DNA from 2 places in the Bacillus sp. ABA4_010 genome. Region 2 is predicted to be linked to the other one. Evidence: a T-box and tRNA genes for the amino acid it is inferred to sense, from the RefSeq annotation. Region 2 holds a T-box; the other holds one or more tRNA genes.
The links. The T-box of region 2 lies ahead of thrS (threonine--tRNA ligase). A T-box ahead of a tRNA ligase gene usually reads a tRNA of that ligase, here a tRNA-Thr.
Positions count from the first base shown of each region.

Region 1 (8,970 bases), 3.0 Mb from region 2:
CGCCCTTGAAGGACCGATTTTCTTGTCCCCCCATATAACACGGCCGCAACAAGTAATTCTGCCACCGGTAAAGCAAGCCATATCCCTTCTATCCCCATCCATTGAGGCAAAATCCATAGTGCCGCAAACAAAAGAATAAATCCTCTCATCATAATAATGAGAACGGATGGCCAAATATGGCCAATCGATTGAAAATAAGTCATATAAATGAAATTAATTCCCATGAAAACATAGCCGACAAAAAACAGTTTAATACCTTGGACCGCTAAAAGCTGAATTTCCTCGGATGACACTCCGAACAAGGAGACAAGGAAATATGCGCTTGTAAACCCGATAAACAAAAACAGTATCCCTAACCATATCGCTGCTTTTTCACCAATTTTTACAGTTTCTTTTATACGTTCTTGCTCATTCGCTCCATAATAATAGCTAATCATCGGCTGAATAGCTGAACCAATTCCAAAAAAGGCAAGAAACATAAATGCATGTAAGTAATTGACTACCGAAAATGCAGCTACACCGTTTGTTCCAGCAAACTTCACCATTGCGAGATTGTAGCCAATGACAAAAACCAATGTCCCCATTTCAGCAAGAAAGCTTGGGAACCCGACAGAAAAAACATCTTTTAAAGATGAAAACGTCCACTTAAACAACATAAATTTTAACGTACGCTCTTTTTTGAAAAAGTGAGCAAATAAGACGAAAAGCCCTACAACACCCGATAAGCCAGTTGCTAAGGCAGCACCCATGACTCCTAAATGAAAAACAAAAATCATCACATAGTTCAGCACAATGTTAGTTACAGCCGTGATAATTAAACTAACCATCGCTAATTGAGGATTTCCATCATTTCGTACGAAAATACTAAGCGCATTCTCTAATGCCATCACTACGGCAAATGGAAGTAAGATGGACAAATATTCCACAACAAATTCTTTTGTATCCGTATTAGCCCCTAAAATGGTTGCTAACTGTTCTACGTTCAAATAGCCAATGACTCCTATAACAGATACAATTAACGCGACGATTGTAATAGAAAAGGAGAAAATTTTCCCTGCTTTTTCTATCTGTTGTTCGCCAATTGCCATTGAATATAACGCTCCACCGCCCATTCCAATCCAAAGGGAGATGGAAATAATGAGCGAGAAAACTGGTACAGCTATGTTCACACTCGCTAATGCAATCGAGCCTATCCCATTTCCGACAAAAATCCCATCAACGAGAATATTGATAGACATGAGCATCATACCAATAAGTGATGGAATAAAGTATCGCATAAAAACTTTATTCACCGGCTCATGCATCAATTTATTTTGAATGATCGCTGCCATTCATATCCCTCCTGTTCTACAAGAGAGAGTTTACACCTTCAAGTAACTTGAGAGTCAATCTTTTTAGTGAATGTTTATGAATTCTGAAATTCTGATATGTTATGCTCCCTTTTCAATATCATCCTGAACACTTATCTTTTTAATGAGGACTTCAATTGCCGTAATAAAATCTTCTGGGTCTTTCACAACAGACTCGTCGATGAGTGCCCATTCAATCGGCTGTCCCACTGCTTCATAGCCGTCTACATTTAATGTTTCCCATAATATGTGGTAGCTCTTATCAACTGTTTCGTACGAACCTTTATGGTAATAGCACGCATAGAGCCCTTCAGGTAAATATGCCTCTTCTTCACTAGATTGTTGGTCCCACAACAATTTAAAGATACTTCCATACATAATAGGACCTTCTCCGTTTAAACTATCCGGGTCTGCGATTACCCCAATATCTCCTGTAAACAAACCGTGATGCATAAGACTAGAACGTTGATGATGCAGTTCTTGCACATAAACAGATTCAAAATCATTTAGTAAATCAATGGGTTCATCTTTATATAAAAAAGAAATGGGTCTTCTCGGATACGTTTTATACATAACAGTTTGCTGTTCAGGCAGGCTAATTCCCATTTTTAATGTGTTCATTTTATGTTGTATTTTCTGAAAAGTCAGCTCCAACGCTTGAATGTTTTTCCTTACTTCCTCAAGCTGACTTTGAAATAAGTCATATGTCTTTTCCAAAGTCCGCTCCTTCATTTGTTGCTGAATAGCTTGGATTGTAAAACCGATTTTCCGCAAGAAAATAATGGTTTCAAGATGAATGAATTGATCTGCTGTATAGTATCGATAATGACTCTTTTCATCCGTATATTTCGGTTTAAACAATCCGATTTCATCATAATATCTTAATGTGGACTGTGGAATGGAAAAAATTTTGGATACTTCTCCTACTTGAAATCGTTTTTTCATGCTTTTCTCCTTTTAAGTGGACACTTTATTTCGTTTGTAAACGTGCTCATCCTCTTATTATAACAGGAATAAGGATATGTTTTAGAATACAAAAAAACCACAAAAGTCTTCTATGACTTTTGTGGTTTTTTACGGGAAGCGGGTGATGAGAATCGAACTCACGACATCAGCTTGGAAGGCTGAGGTTTTACCATTAAACTACACCCGCATTTATGAAATGGTGCCGGCGAGAGGACTTGAACCCCCAACCTACTGATTACAAGTCAGTTGCTCTACCAATTGAGCTACACCGGCATCATTTGGTGACCCGTACGGGATTCGAACCCGTGTTACCGCCGTGAAAGGGCGGTGTCTTAACCGCTTGACCAACGGGCCAATGTTTACAGCCTGGCGACGTCCTACTCTCACAGGGGGAGACCCCCAACTACCATCGGCGCTGAAGAGCTTAACTTCCGTGTTCGGCATGGGAACGGGTGTGACCTCTTCGCCATCATCACCAGACAATATGAAGGTTATTCCTTCAAAACTAGATAACTGCAGCTGAGTACTTGCTTTACTTGATTGTCTAGCTACGGCTCCTAATCTTTCGGCCGTTTCACTTCTGCCTATGAAACCAAAGAACGGTTTCCCAGTCAGAAGCTCCAACGTCTCTCAAGATTGAACAGTCGCCTTCGCTTTTCTTGATTGTCCAGCTACGAAAGCCAAATCGTACGGCTGTTTCGCTTCTTCTGTCTGAGACTAACGTCTCTTCCGCCAGAAGCTCCAACATCCTATCGATTTAAACGGGCTTTCTCCGCTTTTCGTTTAGGTTAAGTCCTCGATCGATTAGTATCAGTCAGCTCCACACGTCGCCGTGCTTCCACCTCTGACCTATCAACCTGATCATCTTTCAGGGATCTTACTAGCTTGACGCTATGGGAAATCTCATCTTGAGGGGGGCTTCATGCTTAGATGCTTTCAGCACTTATCCCGTCCGCACATAGCTACCCAGCGATGCCTTTGGCAAGACAACTGGTACACCAGCGGTGCGTCCATCCCGGTCCTCTCGTACTAAGGACAGCTCCTCTCAAATTTCCTGCGCCCGCGACGGATAGGGACCGAACTGTCTCACGACGTTCTGAACCCAGCTCGCGTACCGCTTTAATGGGCGAACAGCCCAACCCTTGGGACCGACTACAGCCCCAGGATGCGATGAGCCGACATCGAGGTGCCAAACCTCCCCGTCGATGTGGACTCTTGGGGGAGATAAGCCTGTTATCCCCGGGGTAGCTTTTATCCGTTGAGCGATGGCCCTTCCATGCGGAACCACCGGATCACTAAGCCCGACTTTCGTCCCTGCTCGACTTGTAGGTCTCGCAGTCAAGCTCCCTTGTGCCTTTACACTCTACGAATGATTTCCAACCATTCTGAGGGAACCTTTGGGCGCCTCCGTTACATTTTAGGAGGCGACCGCCCCAGTCAAACTGCCCACCTGACACTGTCTCCCACCCCGATGAGGGGTGCGGGTTAGAATTTCAATACAGCCAGGGTAGTATCCCACCGATGCCTCCACCGAAGCTGGCGCTCCGGCTTCCAAGGCTCCTACCTATCCTGTACAAGCTGTACCAAAATGCAATATCAGGCTACAGTAAAGCTCCACGGGGTCTTTCCGTCCTGTCGCGGGTAACCTGCATCTTCACAGGTACTATAATTTCACCGAGTCTCTCGTTGAGACAGTGCCCAGATCGTTACACCTTTCGTGCGGGTCGGAACTTACCCGACAAGGAATTTCGCTACCTTAGGACCGTTATAGTTACGGCCGCCGTTTACTGGGGCTTCGGTTCAAAGCTTCGCTTGCGCTAACCTCTCCCCTTAACCTTCCAGCACCGGGCAGGTGTCAGCCCCTATACTTCGCCTTACGGCTTCGCAGAGACCTGTGTTTTTGCTAAACAGTCGCCTGGGCCTATTCACTGCGGCTCTCTCGGGCTTGCACCCTATCAGAGCACCCCTTCTCCCGAAGTTACGGGGTCATTTTGCCGAGTTCCTTAACGAGAGTTCTCTCGAACACCTTAGGATTCTCTCCTCGCCTACCTGTGTCGGTTTGCGGTACGGGTACCTCCCACCTCGCTAGAGGCTTTTCTTGGCAGCGTGAAATCAGGAACTTCGGTACTTTATTTCCCTCGCCATCACAGCTCAACCTTACGAGAAGCGGATTTGCCTACTTCTCAGCCTTACTGCTTGGACGCGCATATCCAACAGCGCGCTTACCCTATCCTTCTGCGTCCCCCCATTGCTCAAACGGTGGGGAGGTAGTACAGGAATATCAACCTGTTATCCATCGTCTACGCCTTTCGGCCTCGGCTTAGGTCCCGACTAACCCTGAGCGGACGAGCCTTCCTCAGGAAACCTTAGGCATACGGTGGATGGGATTCTCACCCATCTTTCGCTACTCATACCGGCATTCTCACTTCTAAGCGCTCCACCAGTCCTTCCGGTCTGACTTCACCGCCCTTAGAACGCTCTCCTACCACGGACATCGTAGATGTCCATCCACAGCTTCGGTGATACGTTTAGCCCCGGTACATTTTCGGCGCAGAGTCACTCGACCAGTGAGCTATTACGCACTCTTTAAATGGTGGCTGCTTCTAAGCCAACATCCTGGTTGTCTAAGCAACTCCACATCCTTTTCCACTTAACGTATACTTTGGGACCTTAGCTGGTGGTCTGGGCTGTTTCCCTCTTGACTACGGATCTTATCACTCGCAGTCTGACTCCCAAGAATAAGTCTTCGGCATTCGGAGTTTGACTGAATTCGGTAACCCGTTGGGGGCCCCTAGTCCAATCAGTGCTCTACCTCCGAGACTCTTATCTTGAGGCTAGCCCTAAAGCTATTTCGGAGAGAACCAGCTATCTCCAGGTTCGATTGGAATTTCTCCGCTACCCACACCTCATCCCCGCACTTTTCAACGTGCGTGGGTTCGGGCCTCCATTCAGTGTTACCTGAACTTCACCCTGGACATGGGTAGATCACCTGGTTTCGGGTCTACGACCACATACTCATTCGCCCTATTCAGACTCGCTTTCGCTGCGGCTCCGTCTCTTCAACTTAACCTTGCATGGGATCGTAACTCGCCGGTTCATTCTACAAAAGGCACGCCATCACCCGTTAACGGGCTCTGACTACTTGTAGGCACACGGTTTCAGGATCTCTTTCACTCCCCTTCCGGGGTGCTTTTCACCTTTCCCTCACGGTACTGGTTCACTATCGGTCACTAGGGAGTATTTAGCCTTGGGAGATGGTCCTCCCAGCTTCCGACGGGATTTCTCGTGTCCCGCCGTACTCAGGATCCACTCAAGAGAGAACGAAGTTTCAACTACAGGGTTGTTACCTTCTTCGACGGGCCTTTCCAGGCCTCTTCATCTACTTCGTTCCTTTGTAACTCCGTATAGAGTGTCCTACAACCCCAAGAGGCAAGCCTCTTGGTTTGGGCTAATTCCGTTTCGCTCGCCGCTACTCAGGAAATCGCAATTGCTTTCTCTTCCTCCGGGTACTTAGATGTTTCAGTTCCCCGGGTCTGCCTTCCATACCCTATGTATTCAGGTAAAGATACTGTTCCATTACGAACAGTGGGTTTCCCCATTCGGAAATCTCCGGATCAAAGCTCACTTACAGCTCCCCGAAGCATATCGGTGTTAGTCCCGTCCTTCATCGGCTCCTAGTGCCAAGGCATTCACCGTGCGCCCTTTCTAACTTAACCTTGTTACGGCAAAAGATTAGCGTCGAATTTCTTCGTTGATTTCGATTCTCCGCTGCTCACGTATAAAAATACGCTGTGCTGCTCGAATCTTCATCGCCTCGAACTTCTCGCTCCTCTTTTCCCTTTTGTTTTTAAACAAAAGATTTTTGTTTAGAAAAATTTTCACTTTCCTCAGCTATTACTGTTATCTAGTTTTCAAAGAACAACCATGCACCACTCAGTGCATTTGATATTGAAGGATGAACCTTCAAAACTGAACAAAACGTTTTCGTCAACGATTCTTACTGTCTAGCTACGGCATACGCCTTCGCTTTTCTTAGTAATCCTTAGAAAGGAGGTGATCCAGCCGCACCTTCCGATACGGCTACCTTGTTACGACTTCACCCCAATCATCTACCCCACCTTAGGCGGCTGGCTCCTTACGGTTACCTCACCGACTTCGGGTGTTGCAAACTCTCGTGGTGTGACGGGCGGTGTGTACAAGGCCCGGGAACGTATTCACCGCGGCATGCTGATCCGCGATTACTAGCGATTCCGGCTTCATGCAGGCGAGTTGCAGCCTGCAATCCGAACTGAGAACGGTTTTATGAGATTAGCTCCACCTCGCGGTCTCGCGACTCTTTGTACCGTCCATTGTAGCACGTGTGTAGCCCAGGTCATAAGGGGCATGATGATTTGACGTCATCCCCACCTTCCTCCGGTTTGTCACCGGCAGTCACCTTAGAGTGCCCAACTGAATGCTGGCAACTAAAATCAAGGGTTGCGCTCGTTGCGGGACTTAACCCAACATCTCACGACACGAGCTGACGACAACCATGCACCACCTGTCACTCTGTCCCCCGAAGGGGAACGCTCTATCTCTAGAGTTGTCAGAGGATGTCAAGACCTGGTAAGGTTCTTCGCGTTGCTTCGAATTAAACCACATGCTCCACCGCTTGTGCGGGCCCCCGTCAATTCCTTTGAGTTTCAGCCTTGCGGCCGTACTCCCCAGGCGGAGTGCTTAATGCGTTAGCTGCAGCACTAAGGGGCGGAAACCCCCTAACACTTAGCACTCATCGTTTACGGCGTGGACTACCAGGGTATCTAATCCTGTTTGCTCCCCACGCTTTCGCGCCTCAGCGTCAGTTACAGACCAGAAAGCCGCCTTCGCCACTGGTGTTCCTCCACATCTCTACGCATTTCACCGCTACACGTGGAATTCCGCTTTCCTCTTCTGCACTCAAGTTCCCCAGTTTCCAATGACCCTCCACGGTTGAGCCGTGGGCTTTCACATCAGACTTAAGGAACCGCCTGCGCGCGCTTTACGCCCAATAATTCCGGACAACGCTTGCCACCTACGTATTACCGCGGCTGCTGGCACGTAGTTAGCCGTGGCTTTCTGGTTAGGTACCGTCAAGGTACCAGCAGTTACTCTGGTACTTGTTCTTCCCTAACAACAGAGCTTTACGACCCGAAGGCCTTCATCGCTCACGCGGCGTTGCTCCGTCAGACTTTCGTCCATTGCGGAAGATTCCCTACTGCTGCCTCCCGTAGGAGTCTGGGCCGTGTCTCAGTCCCAGTGTGGCCGATCACCCTCTCAGGTCGGCTACGCATCGTTGCCTTGGTGAGCCGTTACCTCACCAACTAGCTAATGCGCCGCGGGCCCATCTGTAAGTGATAGCCGAAACCATCTTTCAACCAAGGACCATGTGGTCCTCGGTGTTATCCGGTATTAGCTCCGGTTTCCCGAAGTTATCCCAGTCTTACAGGCAGGTTGCCCACGTGTTACTCACCCGTCCGCCGCTGACTTCAGGGAGCAAGCTCCCATCTGTCCGCTCGACTTGCATGTATTAGGCACGCCGCCAGCGTTCGTCCTGAGCCAGGATCAAACTCTCCGAAGAAATGTTTGAACTAGCACATGGATGTGCTGACATCGACGTTGTCACAGGACGTGACGTTCTTAGTCGATGTTCCTTGCTTTAAAATAAAAATTAAACGTTGACGTTTTGTTGTTTTGTTCAGTTTTCAAAGTTCACCGCCGCTCATCAGCGACTTTTATATAATATCACCTTCGAACAATAGAGTCAATAAAATTTCTCAAAAAATATTATTAGTATCATTTACTACACTCTTTTTTACCAATAATAGTTTCAGCGCAAAATGAACCATTTAACAAAACTCCTCAAACCATCAAGGTTTCATAACAATTCATTTAAGAAATAATTAAGAATTTCGTCATAGTCCTATAAGATTTGTTATTTATACTATCATTAACCGATTAATAAGGGGGATAACATGATGAAAAAATGGATTGCTGGCATAATTGCAATAGCCGCATTGGCAGGAGGATGGTGGTTAGCTTCTCCTCTTTTTGTAGATAAAGTTGTAAACGAAGAGCCTGTATCACCACATGATACAAGTATAGACATGCAAGAGAACGAACCTTCCAATTCGCAAGCTCAAACAACAGCAGGTACAATAGAAGAAACTGAAACCATCTTTGGAACATTTAATGGAACAGACTCCTTCCATCAAGTAGAAGGAACGGTAACGGTGACTGGAAAGAACGTACGCCTCGAACATTTAGAAGTAACAAACGGGCCAGACCTTTATGTTTATTTAGTGAATGCTAATCAATCTACGAAAGACGGACTGTCTCTCGGGCCGCTAAAAGGTAATAAAGGCAATCAAAATTATGAATTACCAGCAACTATAACGGCAGAACCAGGAATGAAAATAGTAATCTGGTGCAAACAGTTTGACGTCGACTTTGGAAGCGCCGAATTGATAAAAGATATGTAAAGAGGTGTTTGATGTGACACACAAAGTGTTGTTAGTGGATGACGAAGAAAACATCATTGATGTATGTTCACGTTATTTAGAGCGTGAAGGCTATTTAGTCAAAAGCGCCGCAGATGGAAAGAAGGCCCTGGCACTTTATCATTCCTTTCAACCCCATC
Region 1 covers NZ_JBSWUN010000003.1:3,159,820-3,168,789, forward strand. Annotated here, with positions in the region: gene ACXAEO_RS16800 (MATE family efflux transporter) at 1-1,331, opposite strand, end outside; gene ACXAEO_RS16805 (MerR family transcriptional regulator) at 1,431-2,294, opposite strand; tRNA gene ACXAEO_RS16810 (tRNA-Gly) at 2,432-2,502, opposite strand; tRNA gene ACXAEO_RS16815 (tRNA-Thr) at 2,513-2,588, opposite strand; tRNA gene ACXAEO_RS16820 (tRNA-Glu) at 2,595-2,669, opposite strand; rRNA gene rrf (5S ribosomal RNA) at 2,680-2,795, opposite strand; rRNA gene ACXAEO_RS16830 (23S ribosomal RNA) at 3,100-6,031, opposite strand; rRNA gene ACXAEO_RS16835 (16S ribosomal RNA) at 6,362-7,911, opposite strand; gene ACXAEO_RS16840 (DM13 domain-containing protein) at 8,306-8,812, shown strand; gene ACXAEO_RS16845 (response regulator transcription factor) at 8,826-8,970, shown strand, end outside.
Region 1: it encodes a tRNA-Thr, which carries the amino acid that the T-box ahead of thrS (threonine--tRNA ligase) is inferred to sense. The anticodon was not compared.

Region 2 (8,970 bases):
ACTTTTTCATCACATCGCGCGGTTCACGCTCATTTCCAGGAATGCCTTTTGCATCCGTTAACTCTTTCAGCATCGTTAATGTTTCATCCAATTTAGCCATGCTGTTAGTCAGCCTCCTTCAATATGTATCATAATTCATTAGTATACAGAACATTTGCTCAAAACACGAATTAGTACCCTTGCTCCTGGCGCTGAAAATTCACTTCATTTTTCGCTTTATATGCGCGCTTTACATCCTCTGAGGAAAAACCGAGCATTTCGCCTAATATTAAGTATTGCGAAAACAACTGAATGTATGTATCTTGTGCCATATTTCTACGGAACTGTGAGAGATTTTCATAGACATTTAAAAATTGAGCGGTTAACTCCTCTTCTCTTTTTGCTTGCGGGACCGATACATCTGCCGGAATGCCAAGTTCTAAACCGAGTGAAAGTAAAAAGTGAACCCCATCTACATACTCTTCTAAAATAGTTTCTGCATCTGCTGACGGTTTCACGCTCCAAAACTTGAAGCAGCGCGTTTCATTCGCAAGCTCTCCTACCTCCACCATAAAAGCGAGAATTTTTCTTTCGATTAGAGATTCGCCTTTTAATCCATGCTTCTCTTCGATATGGGTATCTAACTGTCGCTGCATATCAAATAACTGTTCAAAATTCATTCTTTATTCTCCTTTCTACTTATATTCTGCTTCATAAGCATAGCAAACACCTATGCAAACATCATATTTGTTCCTCAATAAATTATAACAAAGTGAAAAGAAGATGAAACCTTTTCCCGATTGACACGTAAAGTAATGGAATAGAGTATAAGGAGGGACTTGGAATGATTGTCGTTCTATTACGTTTACTCATTATTGCCGCTTTTTTCTACCTTATTTTAAAGGCGGTGCGCTATTTTACAGATCCGATGCGCAAATTGGAACATGCACATGAGAAAAAAGAATTTCACCTCCTTGATGAGAAAGGAAATGTCCGCAAAAACTTTTTGCTCACATATAAAGGAGTCTTATTTGAAGGAGAAAAATATTTAGGAACGACTAATGACTCCTTTGAAGTTATCTCCATCATCGTTTCCATTCGCGATACTGAAAAGCTAGAAGGTCTTTCACGCCTTGACTTCTCTCGAATTGAGCAAGAAATTCAATTTTTATATCCGTACGCCAAAATTGAATGGAAAAGCCCGATTAAAGAATTTCTTCAATAAAAAGAGCCAAGCCGTAGAAATTAATGGCTTGGCTTTTTAAATAAATCGAAACAAAAAAACAGCATGAATCACCGCTAACAAAGGAAGACCTGCTTTAAACTGTTTATGCTTTGTTTTATGGTAAAACACATACATCCCTAAAGCCGCACCTGCTGCTCCGCCAACAATAGACCAAAACCAGATTGTTGCCTCTTTAATTCGCCACTTGCGCTCTCTTGCTCTTTGTTTATCCACTGCCATTAAAGTCATCGCCGCAATATTTACACATACATAATACATCAACAAAAGTTCATTCATTCTTTCGACTCCTTTTCGTCATTGTCACTAAAATAATAAAAAGCCTCCTTAAAAAGGAGGCTTTCGAATTATTTCAAGTTGCTTTTTGCAACTGTTGCTAATTCAGCGAATGCTTTTTCATCGCTAACAGCAAGCTCAGCTAACATTTTACGGTTAACTTCGATACCAGCTACTTTTAAACCGTGCATTAAACGGCTGTAAGAAAGACCGTTCATACGAGCAGCAGCGTTGATACGAGTGATCCATAATTTACGGAAGTCGCGCTTTTTCTGGCGACGGTCACGGTAAGCATACATTAAAGATTTCATTACTTGCTGGTTAGCAACTTTGTATAATGTATGTTTAGAACCGAAATAACCTTTTGCTAATTTTAAAACTTTTTTACGACGTTTGCGTGTTACTGTACCGCCTTTTACACGTGGCATAGTTGTTTCCCTCCTGTATTGTCTATCCTAAACCGAAATTATTTCATGTTAATTAATAAGAAACGGATGCGTTTGTAATCGCCTGTGCTTACTACAGCACCTTTGCGAAGTTTACGCTTTTGCTTTGTAGACTTGTTAGCAAATAAATGGCTTGTGTAAGCATGAGAACGTTTAAGCTTACCAGATCCAGTTTTCTTGAAACGCTTTGCAGCGCCGCGGTGAGTTTTCATTTTTGGCATTGAGTGTTCCTCCTCATTTTATTGCTTTTCATTTTTAGGTGCTAAAACTAAGAACATGCTGCGTCCGTCCATCTTAGGAGCAGCCTCTATTGATCCTACATCCGCACAAGCTTCTGAGAAACGATCTAATACACGTTGACCGATTTCCTTATGCGTAATTGCACGACCCTTAAAGCGAATGCTCGCTTTTACTTTATCGCCTTTTTCAAGGAACTTGCGTGCATTGCGAAGTTTCGTATCAAAGTCATGTTGATCAATTGTCGGACTTAAACGAACTTCTTTTAAGCTGATGATCTTCTGGTTTTTGCGAGCTTCCTTTTCCTTCTTCTGTTGCTCAAATCGGAATTTACCATAATCCATAATACGGCATACTGGCGGTTTCGCATTTGGAGCAACCATAACAAGATCTTGGTTCACTCGCGCAGCAATTTCTAATGCTTCCTGCTTCGTTTTAATTCCTAATTGTTCCCCGTTTTGGTCGATTAAACGAACTTCGCGGGCACGGATGCCCTCGTTCACCATCATATCCTTGCTAATAAGTAGCCACCTCCAAGGTTTTATGGTCGAATACATCGTTTGAGCAGATGTCTGCCCCACAAAAAAAGTGTGAGCACATACTGCACCCACACTTTACCTTTACACATACGTAAATAGTTAAATTCATACCTGCCAACTGCTTGAGCGTCGACCAGGTGAGAAGCGGGTGCTTCTGCTTTTACACAAACAAGTATTCAATTACCTTTACAATTGTAACATGTCCATCAGACTATGTCAACGTTGTAGGCTACTTTTATCACAACAAAAATTATTCTATCAAAGTTACTTTATAAATGCAATCATTTTTTTCTGTTTATCGTGCTACTTCTTGTTTTAACGCTGCAACGAATTGTTCGAAGTCAATCGTCTCTGATTTTTGCTCACCATATTTGCGGACATTAACAGCATTTTCTTCCACTTCTTTATCGCCGACAACAAGCATGTACGGTGTTTTTTGCATTTGCGCTTCGCGGATTTTGTAGCCAATCTTCTCATCGCGCTCATCAAGCTCTACACGAAACCCTTCAAGCTGCAATTTTTCTTGAACTTGCTTTGCATACTCTAAGTGAACTCCAGGTGATACAGGGATAACCTGTACTTGAACCGGTGCCAACCACGTTGGGAACGCACCTTTATACTCTTCGATTAAGAAGGCTACAAATCGTTCCATTGTTGATACAACGCCGCGGTGAATAACGACTGGACGATGCGGTTTGCCGTCTTCTCCAACATATGTTAAGTCAAAGCGCTCTGGCAATAAGAAATCAAGCTGTACTGTTGATAAGGTTTCATCTTTTCCAAGAGCTGTACGTACTTGAACATCCAATTTCGGACCGTAGAACGCCGCTTCGCCTTCTGCTTCATAATAATCAAGACCAAGCTCGTCCATCGCTTCTTTCAACATGCTTTGCGCTTTTTCCCACATTGCATCATCATCGTAATACTTTTCTGTATCTTGTGGGTCACGGTAAGATAAGCGGAATGAGTAATCTTCTAAACCGAAATCTTTATATACCGCCAACACTAAGTTTACGACACGCTTAAATTCATCTTTAATTTGATCAGGACGCACGAAAATATGAGCATCGTTCAACGTCATCCCGCGTACACGCTGTAACCCGGATAGTGCACCTGACATTTCATAACGGTGCATCGTGCCAAGCTCCGCAATACGGATTGGCAATTGACGGTAACTGTGAATTTCATTTTTATAAATCATCATATGGTGCGGGCAGTTCATCGGACGAAGCACAAGTTGCTCGTTATCCATCTCCATCGCCGGGAACATGCCGTCTTGATAATGATCCCAGTGGCCAGACGTTTTATAAAGCTCCACACTTCCTAATACCGGTGTATACACATGTTGATAACCTAAACGCTCTTCTTTATCCACAATGTAACGTTCGATCACGCGGCGAATAGCAGCACCTTTTGGAAGCCATAATGGAAGACCTTGTCCAACTTTTTGAGAGTTCGTGAATAAGTTCAGCTCTTTTCCTAGCTTACGGTGGTCACGTTCTTTCGCCTCTTCCAATAAGCGTAGATGCTCTGCCAACTCTTCTTTTTTGAAGAACGCTGTACCGTAAATACGTTGCAGCATTTTATTTTTACTGTCACCGCGCCAGTACGCACCCGCAATGCTTAACAGCTTAAATTCTTTAATTTTTCCTGTCGAAGGAACATGGACACCGCGACAAAGATCGAAAAATTCACCTTGCTCATAGATTGACAATGTTTGTCCCTCTGGGATTGATTCTATAAGTTCAAGCTTCAAGTGATCTCCAAGCTCTTCGTATAGCTTGATTGCATCTTCACGGGATACTTCTTTGCGAACGATTTCTAAGTTTTCATTGACAATCTTCTTCATTTCTTTTTCAATCGCCACAAGGTCTTCTGGTGTAATAGACTCTTCCATATCAATGTCATAGTAGAATCCATTTTCAATAACAGGACCGATACCAAGTTTCACGTCTTTATACAAACGCTTAATCGCTTGAGCCATAAGGTGGGCTGTACTATGGCGCATGATTTCTAATGCATCTTGTGTATCTTGCGTCACAATGGCAATGGTTCCGTCCTCTTGAATTGGCGTGCGTAAATCGATCAGCTCACCGTTAAATTTCCCAGCAATGGATTTTTTCTTTAATCCCGGGCTAATTGAGCCAGCAATGTCTTCTGTCGTTGTGCCTTTCGGGAACTCCTTCACAGCACCATCGGGAAATGAAATGTTAATCATATCAGACATGTTGTTACACTCCTTTAAAATGTGATCAGTTTTAAAGCAAATAAAAAAACCCGTCCCTAAAGTAAGGGACGAGGTATCTCGTGATTCCACCCTTGTTCCTGTTTTGGAGATTATTAGCGACTAATGAATAGAAGCCGACATATGCCAAAACAGCTCAAGAATTGATAACGGCAAATACCGTCAGTAATTACTGAAATACACCATTCGTTCACTACTGAAGTTTAGAGGTGGTAAGTCCATTTTTCGTGTTAGGAAGCTTGCAGCCATGGCCTCCCTCTCTGTAAACCGTAAAAACATACTCATGTCCTCATCATAACTTTATATCCATATAAAAGTATGTGTTCATTATAATTTTTTTATTTCTAGAAATCAACCTCTTGTCTTTACTTGTTCTCACAAGTTAAATGAAAGTAATGTTTCGGATAGATGGTGACCTTTTCTTGGAAAATGTTTCGAATCGTTACATAAAGAGAACGCAATGGGCTGTCTGTATAAATATAAATACGTGTCGGAGCCATCGCTAAAAGCGGCTGAATGACATGCTCATCTATGTACGATGCTTCATTGCACAGCATCAGTTCTTCCTTGTAACGCTTTCTTTTTTCTTCTTTAATTTCTAAAAGGTGTTCATCATAAAAATAAAATTGTTCTTCTTCCACCACATGAATGCTACTTACTTTTGACTGTTGAGTAGCCGCTGCTTGCCGAAGTTGCTCTAACACAATTTGATAATCTTGCTCTAACTTATATTCATCAATGCCCAGTTCAATGTAATACATAAGCCGCTTTACATATTCCTTTAAACGAAATTGCATAAATGATTCAAAGCTGAATGTTAAATTGCCTGTTATAAAACGTTGCAGCGAATCTGTTATGAGCTCATCTTTTGAAGGTGAAAAGATTTTTTGAGGGATGCTTTCTCGCTCTCCTTCCATAATGGAATACATCATGGACATAATTTGAGTGCGTTCCTCCTCGTCCTCATAAAAAAACACTTGGCGTAAAAGATTCATAATGATTTCTTCTTCTTTGTACATGAGTACATATTCCTTTAACACGGGAATTACGATTTTCTCGACGACTATTCCATTGTTGGCAGACAAATCTATGATTAAGAGCTTCTGTTCAACTAACTGAAAGCATGTATCGAAATATAATAAAGCGCTTTGACGCGCACATAACCATTCATAAATAATTCGTGCGTCTTTTTCACATCGAAAAAACACTTTAATCAATCATATCCCCCCTTTAGGACACGTTTATTAGTACTATGTATATGGGGGTTTTCATAAAAAATGAGCAAGTAAAGCCTACTTGCTCATTTTTTAATCTCTTTTATTTCGTCCAACTGCTTCTACCGGAATGGATAATGCTTTAATTCTTTCCATAATCCGCGCTGCTTTGACTTTTTCCTCTTCTCCACGCTGTGTATACGTGAGATGATGCTCTAGTTCATTTAAGTTCAAATTGGAAGTGAAAAAAGTCGGCAAGTTTTCCAACATCCGAAATTGCAAAATAGCTCCTAACACATCGTCTCTCATCCAGCTTGTCACTGATTCAGCCCCGATATCATCAAGCATAAGAACAGGTGCTTTTTTGACAAATTCAATTTTTTCATTGAAGGTTTGATCTTGAAAAGACCCTCTCAACTCACGTAAAAACTCCGGAAGATAGACAATGAGCGAACGTATTTTTTTCTCAGCCAGCTGATTGGCAATTGCTCCAAGTAAATACGTTTTTCCGACACCAAACGGCCCGTACACATAAAGGCCCTTCATTTTTTTCTCCGTATTGTAATTCCGAACAAATTCATGAGCAAGTTTAATCGCTTCAATACGCCCTTGCTCAATTTCCACCTCTGCTAAAGATGCCCGCAAAATATCTTTCGGTACGTACAGACTTTGGATAAACGCTTCTTGTTCTTTCCGTTCATCTTCACGAACTTTGCTTGGACAGCGCTCATATTGTAAATCAATCGCTTTTCCTTGAATCACTAAGCGAGGCTGATACCCTTGAATCATATTGATACAGTGGCCGAGCGATTCACAGCGCTCACACTGTTTGCTTTGTGTTGTATATTCGTATAGTTTAATTAAACTGCGTTCGATCATCTTGGTATCGACCACATCTTTATGCTCTTTTATAAACGCGAGCACACCAGGGTCTTTCATCACTTGGTTCTTCAATGACTGAAATCGTTCACTAAAGTCTTCTTTTTTAATAAGGTCTTGAAACGCATTATTGATTCGCTGCACGTTTTATCACCGCTTTCTTGCTTATAGATCCAATTTTTTAAACTGATGTTGAACAATAGGCGTTACGGCTGCTTAGGCTGACGGTACTGTTTCAACTCTTCTTCCAACCTACGTTTTTCCTCTTCGAAGTCTAAACCAGTCGTTCCCTCTTCTTTGATTGATTCTTTTTTAGTGTCTTGTTTATTTTGAAGCCAATCCGGAACTTTTTCTTTCCGTACTGTTTTTTTCGTACTAGAGCGTTTTGTTTGTTTCGACTCCGTCCACTTTTGATACTGTTGATGCTCACGCTTAGCAAGGTCCATCGCTTCTTTCACCGTTCGAATATTTTTCCTTGCCCAATGGCTCGCAATTTTTTCTACATATGCCCTTGACAATTTCATGTCTGAACGGAGCATCACATAGTAAATTAGCACATTGGCGACACCTGGAGTTAATTTTTGCTGAAATAATACATCTTCGATAATTTGCAAATCGGCTTTGGCCGGTTCCGCTCCGCCTGACAATTCCATAAGAAGTTGTTTTGGAGAAATACGTTCAAGCTGGCGAATAAGCTGTTCCTCCTGCGTTTTCGGCTCTTTCTCCGTTTCTGTCCGCAAAGCAGGCGGCTGAACCCGTTCCGCTAAATGTGGCAATTGATCCCCTTGCTCAAATTGATAAAAATCACGCGCCGCCTTTCGCATTAGTTCGATATCAATTTGGTCATTCTCATCTAATGACTGGAGGATGACGTTTTTCATTTGCAATGGATCAATTCCGTATAGGAAAGCTAGTTTTTTAATTGCGTTTTTCACCCTTGGTGTAATGGATTTTTTCGGTATGAGCGATTCACTTAAACCAGCATAAAACAGGTCAAAGTTAAATACATCATCAGCCACATCAATTTCTGCTTTAGAAGAAGCGGACAGATATTCAGAAGTTGGAGAAAGCTGCAAATCTCGTTGTGCTTCTTCTCCCGCATTGCTAATCATCTCACTTGTATGAAGCGAACGGAACACCTCATTAAAGGAACGGGTAACAGGCTGAAAATCACCATACTCTAACAATCGATCGGAAAAATAAGCTTTTACCTTTTGAAACACGGTTTTTCCAAGCCGGTTGTACAAGTAAATATTTAATACCCCGTCATTAAAAAATTGTTCTGGCGTTAACGGCGGGATCAACTCGTACACAAATAAACGGCTCTCCTCATCTCGTTTCATATACGTTTTTAACAAGCCGATTCCTTCCAGCTTCATTCGTTGTTCATAGATGCTTTTTAAGTTCATTTGCATCATCGCCATCAATGAGTGATGAGTCGTCTCTTTTCCCCATATACGATCTTGCTCTAACTCACTCCATAAGGTCATGTAGAGACTGAAACATAAAGATCCGACTAGCGGCTGATAAAGCATCGTCAATATTTTACGATCATAGTCTTGAAGAATTCCGTTCGAACGTACAATATAACGGTCGACAGGAATTAACTCTTTCCAATGCTGTTCTGTCATATCATTCGAACCTTTCTTTCCACCATCTAGAGGTGAACTGTACTAAGTGTAAATTGAAACTGGCATATGTAAAATAGAAGTAACGAATTTGAAGCTAAAAAAGAGCTTTAAGGAATCCCTATGAGCTCTTTTTACGCACGTTCTTTTTTTATTAATTCTTTTAGCTCTTCAATAAAGACATTGATATCGTTGAATTGGCGATACACAGAAACAAAGCGAACATAGGCGACTTCATCAATTGTTGCCAAACGCTCCATAATCATTTCACCGACTACTTCGGA
Region 2 covers NZ_JBSWUN010000003.1:162,672-171,641, reverse strand. Annotated here, with positions in the region: gene ACXAEO_RS02065 (M42 family metallopeptidase) at 1-100, opposite strand, end outside; gene ACXAEO_RS02060 (dUTP diphosphatase) at 171-659, opposite strand; gene ACXAEO_RS02055 (sigma-w pathway protein ysdB) at 824-1,204, shown strand; gene ACXAEO_RS02050 (DUF1294 domain-containing protein) at 1,241-1,501, opposite strand; gene rplT (50S ribosomal protein L20) at 1,570-1,926, opposite strand; gene rpmI (50S ribosomal protein L35) at 1,965-2,165, opposite strand; gene infC (translation initiation factor IF-3) at 2,184-2,738, opposite strand; ribosomal protein L20 leader region at 2,758-2,886, opposite strand; gene thrS (threonine--tRNA ligase) at 3,016-4,947, opposite strand; T-box leader at 5,009-5,270, opposite strand; gene ytxC (sporulation protein YtxC) at 5,331-6,173, opposite strand; gene dnaI (primosomal protein DnaI) at 6,273-7,202, opposite strand; gene ACXAEO_RS02015 (replication initiation and membrane attachment family protein) at 7,265-8,689, opposite strand; gene nrdR (transcriptional regulator NrdR) at 8,821-8,970, opposite strand, start outside.